Regions from separate parts of the Levilactobacillus namurensis genome, predicted to be linked through region 1. Evidence: riboswitches for the same ligand, from Rfam matches in the RefSeq annotation. Region 1 holds a riboswitch; the other holds the start of a gene.
What was found. A riboswitch is a leader RNA that binds a small molecule or an ion and turns the genes downstream of it on or off. The one in region 1 is predicted to bind thiamine pyrophosphate.

Region 1 (7,994 bases):
GAATTGCTGGATGCGCAGGGCAACGTGATCGAAGTCGTCCCTTACGTGGTCGGCTTCCGGCGCCTCGAATTGAAGGACAAGGTCATGCTGCTGAACGGTCAGCGTCTAATCTTAAACGGCGTTAACCGGCACGAATGGGATGCGCGGACGGGCCGCAACGTTTCACTAGCGGACATGCACCGCGACCTCAGTATTTTTAAGCAGGCCCACATCAACGCGGTTCGGACCTGTCATTACTCGGATCAAGACGTGTGGTACGACCTCTGCGACCAAGCGGGAATCTATATGATGGCCGAAAATAACTTGGAATCACACGGAACTTGGCAGAAGCGCGGTGCCGTTGAACCCTCGTATAACGTACCGGGTTCCTTACCAGAATGGCGTGCCGTGGTTCTGGACCGGGCCCGCAGTAACTACCAGACGTTCAAGAATCACCCGGCCATCCTGTTCTGGTCTCTGGGGAACGAGTCCTACGCGGGGGACAATATCGCCGCGATGAACCAGTTCTACAAAGACCACGATGACACGCGGTTGACCCACTATGAAGGCGTCTGCCGTAACCGGGACTACGCCGACCGCATTTCCGACATGGAAAGCATGATGTACGATCCTCCTAAAGCCATTCGCGACTACCTGCAACATGATCCGCAAAAGCCGTTCATCAACTGCGAATACATGCACGATATGGGGAACTCTTTGGGCGGCATGCAAAGTTACATGGACTTGCTGGACGAGTTCCCGATGTACCAGGGTGGCTTCATCTGGGACTATATCGACCAGGCCCTGTTGGTCAAAGATGAAGTCACGGGCCGCGATGTTTTGCGGTATGGTGGAGACTTTGACGACCGGCCAGCCGACTACGAATTCTCCGGTGACGGTCTGTTGTTTGCGGACCGGACCCCGAAACCAGCACTTCAGGAGGTGAGCCACTATTATGGCAACTACGACGACTAAGCTACACGTCATTTACGGCGACACGACCCTGGGATTAGTGGGCGAGCACTTCCACTACATCTTCAACTATGACCGGGGTGGCCTAGAATCCTTACAACAGTACGGTAAAGAGTGGTTGTACCGGACCCCCAAGCCGGCGTTTTGGCGCGCCACCACGGATAACGACCGGGGGAACCACTTCTCGGCGCATGCCGCGATGTGGCTGGGGGCGGACCTCTTCAGTCCCTGCACCGATATCGAAGTGGCGGTCAACGGGCGGGTCATCACACTCCCCGTTGCGCCCGAAAACAACCGCTATAGCGACCACGAGACGGCGGATACGGTCAGCCTGACCTTCACTTACACCACCACGACGGTTCCGGCGACCATGGTTGAAGTGGTCTACACGGTGGATGCAACGGGTCAACTCACGATTCAGGAAAACTATACGGGTCAACCGGGCTTGCCCGAGCTACCGGCGTTAGGGTTCCAGTTGATTGCGCCCACCATGGCCAGCGGCTTCAGTTACCAGGGCTTGTCCGGAGAGACCTACCCCGATCGGATGGCTGGGGGCATTCCGGGCACTTACACGGTTGACGGCTTGCCCGTGACGCCGTACCTGGTGCCGCAAGAAAACGGGATGCACATGCAGACGCAGCAAGTGACGGTCACCCGGCAGACCACGTTGAACAACGCCGACCCGGACCAGCAGGCCTTTTCGTTGACGGTTCAACAAGCTGATGAACCGTTTGCGTTCAGCTGCCTGCCGTACACGGCGGCGGAACTGGAAAATGCAACTCACCAAGAAGAATTACCGCCTGCCCGTCGGACGGTCCTGACCATCTATGGCGCCGTGCGGGGCGTCGGTGGGATTGATAGTTGGGGCGCTGATGTTGAGCCGGAATACCATATTTCGGCCGAGACGGGTCACAGCTTTAGCTTTAAGATTGCGGGTCCTGATGAACTTAATCATTAATCACAAGAGAGTCGGTTTGATGCCGGCTCTTTTTTGAGCTTGATTATCAAAATAGTAATAAAAAGAGGGCGCTAACCCCCGGAATGTAAAGGTTCTGCATGACTTGTGTAAAGAGGGTTGTGCTGGGGCACAAGAGCAGGTATCTTAGAAATATGTTCTTGTGAAAATCACAAATCTTAGTTAATAATTAAATTTGATTATTAAAAACTATTATTAATAATTAAGAACAAACGCGTACCTAACAGGATGTGGTTCGGGGGGCTTTCAGCATGACAGACTACACAGTTCAGCAGGCAGCAGAATTGGTGGGACTCACACCGGCGGCGGTGCAGGTCTACCAGCAACAGGGATTGATTACGGCCACGGCCCAAGGCACCTTAGACGCCAGTGCGTTGCAGTGGCTCAGTCGGATCAAGCGGTTACGGCTCAGTGGGATGGCGCTCTCCCAGATTGCGGCGTACGTCGCCCAGAATCGGGTGGATGGTCAGCCACTGGCTACCGACCAGCCGCAAGAGCAGTATACCCGTTTCTTAGCCGAATCCACGCCGCCCCTCACTTGGGATTACTCGGATTAACTTGAGTTCTAGCAGTGATAACGGTACCATGGAAGTAAATCTAAATACGAAAACACTAGGGGTGCCCCAATTGGGCTGAGATGAACGATCGTTCGATCCCTTTGAACCTGTTAAGTTAGGACTTGCGAAGGAAAGTGTTCGATTAAAACGACTTTCGCGCGGACTCGACCCAGCGGGAGTCGTTTTTGTAAATCAAAGGAGTTTTTTGGATGAAGACACAGTTACATGGCCTCTTTTTACTTTGGCTTGGCGCGGCAATCTCGATTGCCGAGATCGTGACCGGTACCCTGATGGCCCCACTAGGATGGCAACGGGGATTGGCGGCGATTCTGGTGGGGCACTTGATCGGTTGTGGCCTCTTTCTGTTGCCGGCGGCTTACTTATCCGCTCAGCAACACCAGTCGGCGATTGGGGTGACCCAGACGGTCTTTGGTCCCTGGGGCGTCCGGCTCTTTTCCCTCTTGAACGCGTTGCAATTATTAGGTTGGACCGCTGTGATGATCGTCAATGCCCAGCTCGCGATGAACGGTATTTCCCAGCACTTGCTGGGGTTCCACTCGGCCGTCTTAATGGCCAGCATCGTGGCGGCCTTGATTATTGTCTGGCTACTCCTAGACCACGACTGGTTGTTTCGGGTGAATAACCTGGTCGTGATTCTCCTGGCCGTGGGGATGCTGGTCATGATGGGCGCCATCTTGGCGACCGGGCACGTCCATCCCAGTCATGGTGCGGCGTTAAGCTTTGGGAGTGCCGTTGAATTGAACGTCACCATGGCCCTATCCTGGTTACCCTTAATTGGGGACTACACCCGTAAGACCACGCAACCCTGGCGGGCTAGCCTGGTCAGCGTGAGCGGGTATTTCCTGGGGAGCGTCGCGATGTTCGCGATTGGCTTATTCACCGTGATCTTAACGGGTCAGGCGGACTTCACGGCCGTCTTAGCCCAGTCGAAGATCGGGATTCTGGCCCTGCTGGTGATCGTGTTCTCAACCGTGACCACTACCTTCATGGACGCTTTTTCGGCGGCCACCAACTTGAACAACTTGGTGCACCGGGGGCACGTGAACCTGTGGGGTGTCGGCGTCACGGTGGTGGGGCTAGCCATCGCGTTAGGGGTCTCGATGACCTTCTACCAGAACTTCTTGTACGCGATTGGCGCGGTCTTCTCCCCGTTATTCGCCATTTTGGCGGTCAGCGTTTTCGGGCTCAAGCAACGGTTAGCCGTGGGTTGGAACTTCGCGTGGTGGCTCGTCGGGGTCATCGGGTATTCCTGGTTACAGAAGCTGGATTTCTTTGGCGGGACCACGTTATTGCTCCTGCTGGGGTTATCGGTAGGCGTCTACCTGACGAGCCGGGTCACCCGGCGGTATCCCTTGATGACTAAGCAAGATTAACGCAAAATGAACGCCCGGATTCGGTCAGTGTGTGCTGACCGAATCCGGGCGTTTTTTGTTTCACATGAAACATTAAGGGGCGTAGGCGCGAAACAGCAGTGAGCACCCGATGAACAGGTACAAGACTGCCGTGACATAGTGGCCGTTGCGCTGTAACCAGTGGCGGTAGGACAACTGGGCCAGACACTTGGCCGCCCAATAGAAGACCGTCAGCATGGCAAACAGGGTGATGATCAAGACCACAATCTGCCAGGATAGAGCCTGGGTCAGTAAGGGGACGTAAACGCTGATGTTGTCGGCGCCGGTCGAAATGATTAACGTCGCGATGGTCCAGGAGAGGCGGTGACGAGACTTAGTCAGTTGAGAGGAATCCTGAGCTGAGGGTGCGGTGAACGCCGTTTTTAGCCCGATGAGAATCGGAAAGATGCCCAGGACACCCATAATCGTGGTTTGGGGCAGACTGCGTAACGGATACGCACAAAGGCCGCTGATCAGAAGCAGTACCGTGGTTCCCAGACAATCACCCAGGTAGATGGCGCGGTTGGCTGAGTTGCCATGGATTCCGAATAAGATGGTCAGTAAAATCAAGCAATCAATACTGGTCGATGCGTAAGCCACGATACCCGTTGCGATAGTGGTCAACATGGTGGTTCCTCCCCGAAAACGTTAGTGAATTAAGCGTACCATACGGCCGGACTAGTGACGCACCCCCGCCGCAATCACACAAGAAATTTATGATTTTAGACAATAATTTAACAATCTTCGGTACTGGAACGGCTAAAGTTGACACGGTGTCACCAACGTGCTATTCTCAATTCATCACCTAAAAGTGACACGGTGTCACTAACCATTTTCAGGAGGCGTTTCAATGCCAACCGCAACCTTTGACCATTTAACCGCACCCAAACGCGACCGCATCACGGCGGCGCTCCTCACAGAATTTTCAGCGCACTCGTTAGCCACAGCGCAAGTCGCCCGCATCGTCAAGCAGGCCGATATTGCGCGCGGGGCCTTCTATAAGTACTTCGCCGACTTGACCGACGCGTATCAGTACCTGTACGGCTTGGCCCTCGACCAGATTCACCAGGCCGTGCCGACCTCGATGTGACTGCCACCTACGCGGCGGTCCGCGACTTCGTGGACCAGGCGACTGCCAGCCCCTATTACGCGTTGATCCAACGCCATTTTCAAACCAACGAGGGCCTGTTGCCCGTGGCGCCCGCCATTCCGGCGACCATGACGGCTCCCGTCTGGGCGGCCATGGTCCTGAGCCACGCCACGATTAAAGAAATTATGTTACGCCCGGATAGTCGAACGGCCAGTCTAGCGCGGTTCCAGACCGCATTACGGGCGTTAGCGGACTAGACCTAAGGAGGGAAACAGATGTTTTTAGCTTTAAAAGAAATTCGTCACGAGAAGCTCCGGTATGGCTTGATTATCGGGATGATTCTCCTGATCAGTTACTTAGTCTATGTCTTAAGTGGCCTGGCTTATGGGCTAGCGCAACAAAACACGCAGGCCATCGATTCTTGGCAGGCGCAGAGCGTGGCCTTGGATAAGGACGCCAACGTCAGCCTGTCCCAGTCGCTGATTACCGCCGATACCGCGGATAAAATGACCCTGAAGCGTTCGCAAGCGTATCTGGGACAGGCGGGAATCGTGGCTAAAGCCAGCCAACGCCCCAACCTGTCCGCCCAATTCTTAGGCCTACAACCCCAACAGTTTATCTCCCGCAACCTGACGTTGACGGCGGGGCATAAAGCCCGTAACAATCGCCAAATCGTCGCGGACACCGCCTTTCAGCAACAGGGCTACAAGCTGGGTGACCGCGTGACCCTAAATTCCGTGGATGGCAAGTACACCATCGTGGGCTTCACCAAAAACGCCAAGTTGAGCGTGGCCCCGGTGGTCTACGGGACGTTGGGCGCATGGCGGACCTTGCGCGGGGTCACTCCCGCCTTTAAGGCCAGTGCCGTAGTTTCTCAGCGGGTCCACCAAATGGTACCGAGTCCGTTGAAGACCTACAGTACCCAGGCCTTCATCAACAAGTTACCGGGCTATTCCGCCCAGAACACCACGTTTACCTTCATGATTGGCTTCCTAATGATTATCGCGGTAGTGGTGATCGCCGTCTTCTTGTATATCCTGACCATGCAGAAGCTGCCCAACTACGCCGTCTTGCGCGCCCAGGGGATTCCGTCGAAGTTTTTGGTCAGCACGACACTGAGTCAGGCCTTCATCCTGGTCGTTGGCGGCTTAGTTCTGGGGGCCCTGTTGACGGTGGCCACTATGCGGATCTTGCCGCTAGGGGTGCCGATTAGCTTTAACCTGCCACTCTTGGCGGGAGTCACTGGCGGCATCCTCTTGACCGGGATCTTGGGTGCGTTGATTCCAGTGAAACTGATTTTGAAAGTCGATCCCGTGACCGTGATTGGAGGATAAGCAGATGCCCGCATTAGCGTTACAACACGTCAATAAATTTTTTGGCCAGGGAACGAGTCGCGTCCAGGTCCTAAGCGATGTCAACTTCGCGACCCAACCCGGTGAACTCAGCCTAGTCTTGGGCCCGTCCGGTTCCGGGAAGAGTACCTTTTTGACCATCGCCGGTGGCATTCAAACGCCGACAGATGGCCGGGTGACCGTCGACGGTCAGGCCCTGGCAAGCATGGCGGCCAAGGACCGCGATAAACTGCGGTTACACCAGATTGGCTTCATTCTGCAAGCCCATAACCTGGTGCCGTACCTGACCGTCCGGGACCAGTTCGCCTTAGTCGACCGGGTCAAGCCGCAGGGGAACCTGAGTCCAGCGGCCCTGCGTCAACTCTTGGACGAACTGGGCATCGCGCCAATCGTCGATCAGTACCCGGGCAACCTGTCCGGGGGACAAAGTCAGCGGGTCGCGATTGCCCGGGCCCTGTATCAGGATCCCGCGATTATCCTGGCGGACGAACCCACGGCGGCGCTGGATAGCGACCGGGTCAAGGTCGTGGGGCGCATCCTTCAACAGCTGGCCCAGGACCACCATAAGGCCGTCGTGGTCGTGACCCACGACCTCCGCCTCCGCGAGTTCGCCGACCACGTCTACCAACTGATGGATGGTCAGCTGACCCTAGAAGCTTGAGACGCTCGCTTCCTGGTAACGATGTACTAAGTAAAGACAACGCAAAAGGCGCGTGCTTCAGGTCAGTCGAAGCACGCGCCTTTTAGGCATTTACCAGTTAAATTAGGGTTGTCCGTAGCGGAAGCAAATTAATGGTCGAGGTGGTGACCCTGGAACCGAATCAGCCCGTAGGCCCCAGCGCTGCAGGCGAAGAGCATGGTCGCCATGGCGGCGTAGGAACTACCGGACATCCCGGCCAGGGGCGATGCGATTCCACCGCAGGCGTTTTGGGACAAGCCGATGACGGCTGAGGCCCCGCCGGCATTGGTGGTGGCGCGGTCCATGATCACGGTAACGGTCAGCGTCAAGAGCGCGCCAATCAGGATGACTAGTAAGAGGACCAGGCCAATTACCAGCCAGAGGTTGGCGGGGAAGAGGAGCGATACCAAGAGCACAGCACTCACGGCCATGGCCGCCAGCAGGAGCCCGGTCAGCTGTTGCCGGTTCGAGAAGCGCTTGGCCAGTTGGCCGGGCAGGTTGCTCCCGACCACGATGCCCAGTCCGTTGAAGGCGTACAGGAGGCTGAAGGTTTGTGGGGGCATGCCGAACCCGGTCTGGAAGACGAAGGTCGATGCCGAGATGTAGCTGAAGAGGGCCCCGTAGACCAGCCCCGTCGCCAGAATCAGCGGCCAGAAAGCGGGTTGGACCACCAGTCCGCCCATGGCCAGGAAGGCGCTCTTGTAGCCGCCAGCCTGACGCTGGTTGACCGGCAGGGTCTCGTGCAATCCCCAGGTCACAGCTAGGGCGATGGCCAGGCCGATGAAGGCCAGTAAGACGAAGATGGCCTCCCAATCGACGTAGTGGATCATGAAGCCCCCGATGATGGGGGCGATGATCGGGAAGACCCCGTTGACCGTGTTCAGCATGGCGTAAAAGCGGGTCAGCTTTTTCCCGGAGAACAGGTCACGAGCCACTGCCCGCGCCAGGACTTGGCCGGTCGCACCAGCGATGCCTTG
Region 2 (7,994 bases), 1.2 Mb from region 1:
TCCCGTCACTGGGGCCAGCAACGCCTTACAGCTGCAGATTCAGCCGATAAATCTTAACCAAGAACAACGCTTACCTAACGTGCAACCGCGGTATCCGCGTGGCCAGTTGCGGGTGCAGGTTCAAGCTAACGGTCGGCAACTAAAGACCTGGCGTACCACGCCCACGAAGGCCATGGCCCAGCCGCTGGTCTATCCCCGGACGACGGCGAAGGCTGTGACGGTCCGTCTGGTGAATACGGGGAAGACGACCGTCAAGTATGCGGTGGGACGGGCCCAGTACAATCAGCACACGGGAGCGGTCCTAGCCACCCCGGCCCAGTATCCGCAACTCTACGTGATCAACGTCCACGGCCCTCACGCACTAACCGGCGGCCTGGCAATCACGCTGTTTATGGGCGTCTTTCTGGCGCTGCTGTGGTGGGCGATTTAAGCTGAACGGAAAACAGATTCAGATTGGCTCTGTAAAACTCAGACAGTTTTACAGGGCCTTTTTCTACGTCTTGTTAATAAGAATGTTGTTAAATCAATGTTTTTGAATGGCGTGGCATAGGTGAGCTGAGGATTGACCTTAGTCTCAACCGTGGTGATGGTCATCCCCTTTACCTGGCCGTCATCACGGCTTACCGTTGTGTAGCCATAACGAAATATGATGCTAAGGGCCGCAGCATCTAATGATATGGTTGACGACAATTATCGACTAAAAAGGACCTCATCCCAACCAGGATAAGGTCGCAGTGATGGCTTGCATGAAGCAGACCATCACTTGTTTGTAGCCGAGATGGAAGCCAAGTAAATATATGATGACGACATTGAAGCGTCCAGGCTGGTCATACCGTGGCTAGTCACCTTTGGTCCCGGAACGTCTTAGAAAGTGGGAGCTCAGGGTCGAATGGGTGTAGGCTTGGCGGTCCAGTTCATGTTCATCGCTGGCGATGGCAATGGCCGTGGTGGTATCGCCCACCACGTTAGCTACCGTGCGAAACATTCCGGAGAACCAATCAATGCCGGCCAGTAAGGCGATACTTTCCGTGGGGAGTCCCAGTGTGGGGATGATGATGGCCAAGGCGACTAAGCCGCCGCCGGGAACGACCACCGTTCCCAAACACGCTAACACGGACAGGCTTACAATCTGAACCATTCCGGCAAACGAGATTTGGAGCTGATAGAGTTGGGTGACTAGGGTACAGACCAGAGCCAGGTACATGGCCAGGCCGTTACTGTTGAGGGCCATTCCCAGGGGTAAGACCAGTTGGGTGATGCGCTGGCTAACCCCTAGGCGGTCGTGGGCATCCGCCATCTCAATGGGGAGGCTCACGGCGGATGAGGTCGTGGTAAAGGCGACTAAGGCGATTCGGGTAAAACCGTTCACGAGACCCTTCAGGGGAACCTTAGCGTACCAACTGATCACTAGCAACAGTATTGCCAAGAAAATACCGGTACTCAGACCGTAAATGGCCAAAAACTTGAGCAAGGGAATCAAGGCCTTGAGCCCCGTGTCGACGGTCACCCCGATCATTAGGGCCCCAATACCGATGGGAGCTAGGTGCATGACTAATAGGACCAGGCGAACGGCGAGCTGGTTGACCTGCTTGACCAGGCTGAGGACTGCTTCGAATTGGTGATGGCGGTTGGCCTGGTTCAAGACGATGCCGAATAAAATGGCAAAGATGATGACCTGAATCACGTTTCCCTGGCTGAGGGACGCGAAGATGTTTTGGGGAAAGAAACCTAACACGGTTTCCCCTAACTTAGCGGGCGCCTTAACGGTGTTGGGCGTGTTGGGCGTGAGGTGGAGGCCCGCTCCGGGCTTGAGCCACAGACCCATCAGAAGTCCAATTGCGGCCGCAACGATAGTCGTGCCTAAGAACCACAGGGCCGTCTTGAGGCCCAGGCGACCCAGGGCGTTGGCGGGGAGATTGCCTAAGGCCTCGATGACGGCCCCGAAAATCAGGAGCACGACCGTCATCTGAATCAGGCGTAAGAAGATATCGCCTAGGAGCTTGAGTCCGCCCACCGCCGGGCCGAAGAGAATCCCTAAGAGGATGCCCCCAACCATACCCAGCATAATCTGAGTAGTCAGTGTAAGCTTCATGCGAGACCTCCGTAGGCTTGAACCCGTAAACTTGCCGTCAGTAGGGCCACGCCATGGGCTAGGTCCGTGGGCGCTGTGAGTTCGGCGGGCGCGTGACTGATTCCGGCCACACTAGGGACGAACAGCATCGCCGTGGGGACGACGGAACTCATGATGCCACTGTCGTGTCCCGCTCCCGAAGTCAGCCGCCGAGTTCGCAAGTTGAGCTGGGCCGCTAAACGCTGATTTTGGGTGGTGAGACGCTGGTCAAAGCAGACTGGGAGATCGTGGACCCACCGTTGGATCGTTATGGTGAGTTGCGGGGCCATCAGGGCGTGGGCGGCCTGGTGGAGTTGACGTTCAAATTCCGTGAGGACTAGGTCGCTAGGGTGCCGACAATCGACCGTAAAGCGAACCAGCCCGGGGATGACGTTGGCCGAATTGGGGACCACCTCGAAGCGCCCCACGGTGAAGGTTAGAGCGTCATCTAGGGCTTGAGCGTGGTGCCGCAAGCGGGTAATGAGCGTGACGGCGGCTTGAAGGGCATCGTGACGGTCAGCCATGGGCGTGGTCCCCGCGTGATTGGCACGCCCTTTGAGCGTTAGGGTGAAGCGCCGTTGCCCGACCAATCCGGTAACGATGCCAACTTGTTGGTGGGTTTGCGTTAGCCGGGGGCCTTGTTCGATATGCAGTTCCGTGAAGCTTGCGGGTAAGGCCGGTAAGCCGGAATGAACGCCGGGATGGTCCTGAAGCGGCGCCACGGCAAGTTGGCGGGCTTCTTCAAAGGAGGTTCCATCGGCGTCAACCATGCGAGTCTCAACGGTCTGCCGGGCGTAGTGCTTCGATCCGGTAAAAGTCAGGGGGAAGCGGCTCCCTTCTTCTTCGCTGAAGGCAATCAGGCGAAGGGTGTGTTGCGGTCGTCCCAGTTGGCGGTGAAGGGTGGTGATGGCTTGAAAGCCGGCGATGATGCCATATAAGCCATCGTAGCGTCCTCCGTTGACCACGGTGTCCATGTGGGAGCCCGTCGCGATAGTCTGGTCGTCTTGACCCGGCAAGTCGAGATAAACGGTGCCAAAATCGTCCACGGTAGCCTGGAGTCCGGCCGCTAGTCCCCAGGTGATGAGTTGGGCTTGAGCGGCCGTCCAGGTGGGGGTGTAGACTAGTCGGTTTTGGGCAGGATCCGTTGGACAGAGGCGATTAATGGTGGCTAGTTGAGCGGCTAGCGTCAGGCCGGGAGTGGTTAAAGGAATCATGCGTGACTCACGCCCGTCAACGGTGAAGAGGCCACGGCACCTTTCGTAAAGACGCGTCCCGGACCCGCTAGAAAGGCTTGCCGGCCGGCTTGAACTCCTAGGCGAAAGGCTGCGGCCATGAGGGGAATATTGGCTGCGGTGGCCATAGAAGTGTTGGCCATGATAGCGGCAGCGCCCATCTCCATGGCTTCGGCGGCTTCGCTGGGGCGACCGATACCGGCGTCAATGATGACCGGGACCGAGAGTTCGTTGATTAGGATCTGAATCAAAGATTTCGTGGTCAACCCTTGGTTCGTGCCGATGGGGGCGGCTAAGGGCATCACGGTAGCGGCCCCGGCATTCACCAACTGGCGGGCAACGACCAGGTCAGGTAAAACGTAGGGCATCACGATGAAGCCTTCGTTGGCGAGTACCTCCGTTGCTTTCAACGTTTCGTAGTTGTCGGGCATTAAGTATTGCTTATCCGGAACGACTTCTAGCTTGATGAAGTCACTGCCGCTGAGTTCCCGGGCAATGTGGGCTGTGCGAATGGCTTCTTCGGCCGTGGTACATCCCGAGGTGTTGGGGAGAATCGTGATGTCCTTGGGGATGTAGGCCAGGATGTTATCGGCCGCCTGCGTGGTACGGCGTAATGCCATGGTGATGATCTGGGCTTGGGCGTGGTGGATGGCTGAATCGATCAAGTCGTAAGAATACTTACCAGAACCCAGGATGAAACGAGACGTAAAGGTGTGGCCACCAATGGTTAAAGGATCAGATGCTGTCATGTGATATTCCTCCTAAATGGTTGTTTTACCTAAAATCAAACGAGTAATCATGTTGGCTTCGTGGCCCGCGGCAATCATCACGCGTGGGGCCATGAGGCCTTCAGCGCCCATGGACGTGCCATCGCCGGCGACGTAGAGATTGGGACGTAATTGCTTGGTCGTAATGGTGTTGGCACTGTGGATTCCCGCCATGCCAGTCGCCATGACCAGGGGCTTAGCGGGAAATTGCGTGCCGACCGTTTCTAAGAGCATGGCTTTCTCCTGGGGGGCGTCAAAGGCTTCACAGATGATGTCTGCCGAGGATAAGTATTTGGAAATGGTCGCAGGCGTGAGCTTTTCCTGATAGGCGTGGATGGTGATAAAGGGATTGAATTCCTGTAAGTTCTGCTTGAGGGCGGTGACCTTAGGCATGCCGACCTGACTAAGCTTGTATTGCTGGCGGTTGAGATTGCTAAGTTCGATTACGTCGAAGTCAACTAAGGTCAGGGTACCGACGCCAATGCGGGCTAAGGCGATGGCAATGTTGGATCCTAGTCCGCCCGCTCCCGCGATGGCGACGTGGGCCGCCGAAAGCTTGGCAGTGGACGCGGTGACGTTACGGGCTTTCATTTGGGTATAGACTTGGTCGGGCGCTTGACCTTGAATGATGGGTGGTGTGTGCATGAGCATCCTCCTAACGGCCGCCGCCGACGAATGTGATGATTTCAACTTGGTCGTCGGTTTGAAGGGTGGTGGTCGCAAATTCAGTGTGGTGGATGATCTGGCCGTTGACCTCGACGACGAGGTGTTCAATGGGTGTGTGGCGCGCAGTAAGTAACGCCAAAATGGTAGTGCCAGTTGCCGCAGCGGCTGGTTCTCCGTTAATCGTAAGCATAAAAAAATTCCCCTTTCTGCGAACGTCGTGAAGAAAGGGGAATTGCGCACAAAAGGACCGTCATGACGGGAAAAATCCCGTAAACGGAAGACCCAGTGGTTCCTGAGTCACATTGGCAAGTCGCGCTTCCTTCGGTAGTTCTAACTACATCAGGTTCGATGGGTTTAATCTCAGCCGAGTGGCACCCCAGACGAACGGTTGCTGAATGAAAACGAGTTTTGAAAACTCGTTACGTTAGTTATACGCAACCTGAAAATGAATGTCAAGTCTAAACATAAAGCTGTACAAAGTTGGATGAATTCGCTACACTGAGGCGTAAATGATTTACCATTTGAAACATCATGGGAGGACAACCAAAATGCGTGTAGGAAAACGACCGTTGTACTTAGTAACTGACCGCTTGGGAATCGAGGAAGAGGCCTTTTTGTGCCGATTAGAACTGGCTTGTCAGGGGGGCGTAGACCTGGTGCAACTACGAGAAAAATCGCTGGATAGTCGGCACTATTTCCAACTAGCGCAACAGGTCAAGGCCATCACGGACCAGTATGAGCTTCCCTTGATCATTGACGACCGCTTAGACATTGCGCTGGCAGTGAACGCAGCTGGTGTGCACCTGGGCCAGCAGGACATCCCCGTCGACGTTGCGCGCCGTTTGCTGGGACCGCGCAAGATTATTGGGGCGACGACTAAGACGGTCCGTCAAGCCCAACTAGCAGTGCGCGCGGGCGCGGACTACCTGGGGGTGGGGGCCATCTTTCCCACGACGACCCACGTGAAGACGGTGCATACCAGTGTGGCGACGTTAGCGGCGATCCAGGCAGCAGTCCCTATTCCGGTCTACGCCATTGGGGGCTTAAATTCGACCAACGTGACGGCGGTTCAGCCAGCCAAGGTGGCGGGGGTGGCCGTGGTGTCGGCGATTATGAAAGCCCCCCATCCCGACTTGGCGGCCCAAGCGTTACGCCAAAAAGTCCTGACCGTCGTGCGCTGAATCAGCGCGACAAGTCAGGACTTGAAGGTTAAGCGTGAAATGGGTTCCAGAAACGACCACCGTTAACTTTAAAGAGGACGATGCCCAGGATAATCAGGGCGCCGACAATCAGCAGTGCTAGGTAGTCGTTGCGTTGGAAACGTTGGGCCATATACCAAGTACGGTGTTTTCCCTTGCCGAAACGGCGAAGCTCCATGGCTTGGCTGATGGTCTCGATTCGATCAAGGCTCGAGAAGATCAGGGGGAGTAGAATCTGGACCCCACCGCGAGCCCGGGTCATCAGACTGGCTTTCTTGGAGATCTCAAAGCCCCGGGCTTGCTGAGCCAAGCTAATGGTCCGGTAGTCACTTTGAACATCGGGGATGTAGCGCAGGGCAATGGCCACCGAGTAACTGATCCGGTAAGAGACACCGATGCGGTTGAGGCTTGCGGCGAATTCACTAGGGTTGGTGGTCATCAGAAAAATCAGTGCTAGGGGAACCATGAAGGTGTACTTCAGGAGTAAGTTGAACTCGTAGAAGAGTTGTTCAGTGGTGAGGTTGAAATAAGCGGCGTGGTGCCCCAATAAAAGGTGTTCCGTTCCGTAGATGCTGACGCCATAATGGGGAGCAAAGACGTAAACCATCAGGAGATTTAAGACGGAGAACCCTAGGATGACGCTTAGGACGAACGAAATCTCATGGAATTTGATTTTAGCGAAGTGAAAGAGAATTAAGGAAAGGACCATGATGCCTAAGAGGTAGCGGGTATCGTAGGTCGTCATGCCGATAATCGATAGGCCGACAAAGCAGAGTAACTTGGTGCTGCCACTAAGTCGGTTTAAGAAGGTCTGTCGGTCGGCGTACCCAATTAAGAGTTGGTGAGTCATTGTTGGCGGGCCTCCCGTTCTGCTTGAACAAATTTGGCGACAAATTCAGTAGGGTTCAGGTGGTGTTGCTCCGCTAACGTGTAAAGGCTGGTCTTCGCCAGTGAAGCCTGGTCGATGATGGCTTGATTCGTTAACACGTCAGCAGGCGCGGCGTCCATAAGAATCCCTCCGCGACCTAGAACGATGGTGCGGTCGGTGTACTCCAGCATTAGGTGCATGTCGTGGGTGATGAGGACAATGGTGATGCCCTGTTCGCGGTTGAGTTGCGCTAAGAACTGCATCATGTCGGTGTAGTGTTGTAGGTCTTGTCCGGCCGTGGGCTCGTCCAGAATCAGCATTGCGGGTTGGAGTACCAAGATTGCGGCGATGGTGACCCGCTTCTTTTGGCCAAAGCTCAATGCCGAAACGGGCCAATGCCGAAATTCGTAGAGACCGCAAATCTTTAACGTCGCCAGCACCCGTTGCTCAATCGTTTGGGCGTCTAATCCGCGGAGGACCAGACCGGTTGCGACTTCATCGTAAATCAAGGTCTTGGACAACATCTGATTGGGATCTTGGAGGATGTAACCAATATGGTCGGCCCGCTCCTTGACCGAACAAGGGTCCAGGGACTGGCCATCGAAGGTCAGGTGGCCGGATTGCGGTGTTAAGAAGCCGGTGATGAGGTTGCTGAGCGTGGATTTACCGACCCCGTTTTGACCGACCAGACTAATCATGTCGCCCCGGTGGATCGTCGTGGATAGGTCCTTAAAGATCGGCTGGTCCGGCGCGTAACCGAAGGTCAAACGGTCGATGGTCAGGAGTGGTTGGGTGTGGACGACGGGTGCCTTGAGGGTGACGCCGGCCGTCCAGTGTTGCAGGGTGGTCGTGAGATGCGGTGCGTTAAGTTGGGCCAAGTCATCTAGGTGTTGGCAGTCTGCTAGGGAGATGCCGGCTAACTTTAGTGCTGACAAGTAGAGCGGCTCCCGTAGCCCTTGTTGAGCCATTAGGGAGTCGCGGAGGATAGTTTCGGGGCGGTCGTTGGCCACAATTTGTCCGTCCTGCATGACGATCAACCGGTCAATGGGCTGCTGTAAGACGTCCTCGATGCGGTGCTCGATAATCACCACCGTCAGGTCCTGGGTCCGCGCCAACCGGTCGATTAACGCCATCGAGGCTTTGCCGGAAGCG

Region 2: linked by a shared signal. The riboswitch ahead of thiS (sulfur carrier protein ThiS) and the one ahead of cytX (putative hydroxymethylpyrimidine transporter CytX) in region 1 are both predicted to bind thiamine pyrophosphate.

The regions. Positions count from the first base shown of each region.
Region 1 covers NZ_CP134159.1:145,993-153,986, forward strand. The annotation lists gene RIN67_RS00640 (glycoside hydrolase family 2 TIM barrel-domain containing protein) at 1-954, shown strand, start outside; gene RIN67_RS00645 (beta-galactosidase small subunit) at 935-1,909, shown strand; gene RIN67_RS00650 (helix-turn-helix domain-containing protein) at 2,179-2,484, shown strand; TPP riboswitch at 2,532-2,634, shown strand; gene cytX (putative hydroxymethylpyrimidine transporter CytX) at 2,694-3,878, shown strand; gene RIN67_RS00660 (cadmium resistance transporter) at 3,951-4,523, opposite strand; gene RIN67_RS00665 (TetR/AcrR family transcriptional regulator) at 4,747-4,986, shown strand; gene RIN67_RS00670 (hypothetical protein) at 4,983-5,243, shown strand; gene RIN67_RS00675 (ABC transporter permease) at 5,262-6,320, shown strand; gene RIN67_RS00680 (ABC transporter ATP-binding protein) at 6,325-6,999, shown strand; gene RIN67_RS00685 (multidrug effflux MFS transporter) at 7,128-7,994, opposite strand, start outside.
Region 2 covers NZ_CP134159.1:1,307,484-1,315,477, forward strand. The annotation lists gene RIN67_RS06270 (hypothetical protein) at 1-430, shown strand, start outside; gene RIN67_RS06275 (dicarboxylate/amino acid:cation symporter) at 839-2,092, opposite strand; gene RIN67_RS06280 (M20 family metallo-hydrolase) at 2,089-3,324, opposite strand; gene RIN67_RS06285 (thiazole synthase) at 3,321-4,091, opposite strand; gene thiF (sulfur carrier protein ThiS adenylyltransferase ThiF) at 4,104-4,754, opposite strand; gene thiS (sulfur carrier protein ThiS) at 4,765-4,965, opposite strand; TPP riboswitch at 5,074-5,164, opposite strand; gene thiE (thiamine phosphate synthase) at 5,324-5,956, shown strand; gene RIN67_RS06305 (energy-coupling factor transporter transmembrane component T family protein) at 5,985-6,824, opposite strand; gene RIN67_RS06310 (ABC transporter ATP-binding protein) at 6,821-7,994, opposite strand, start outside.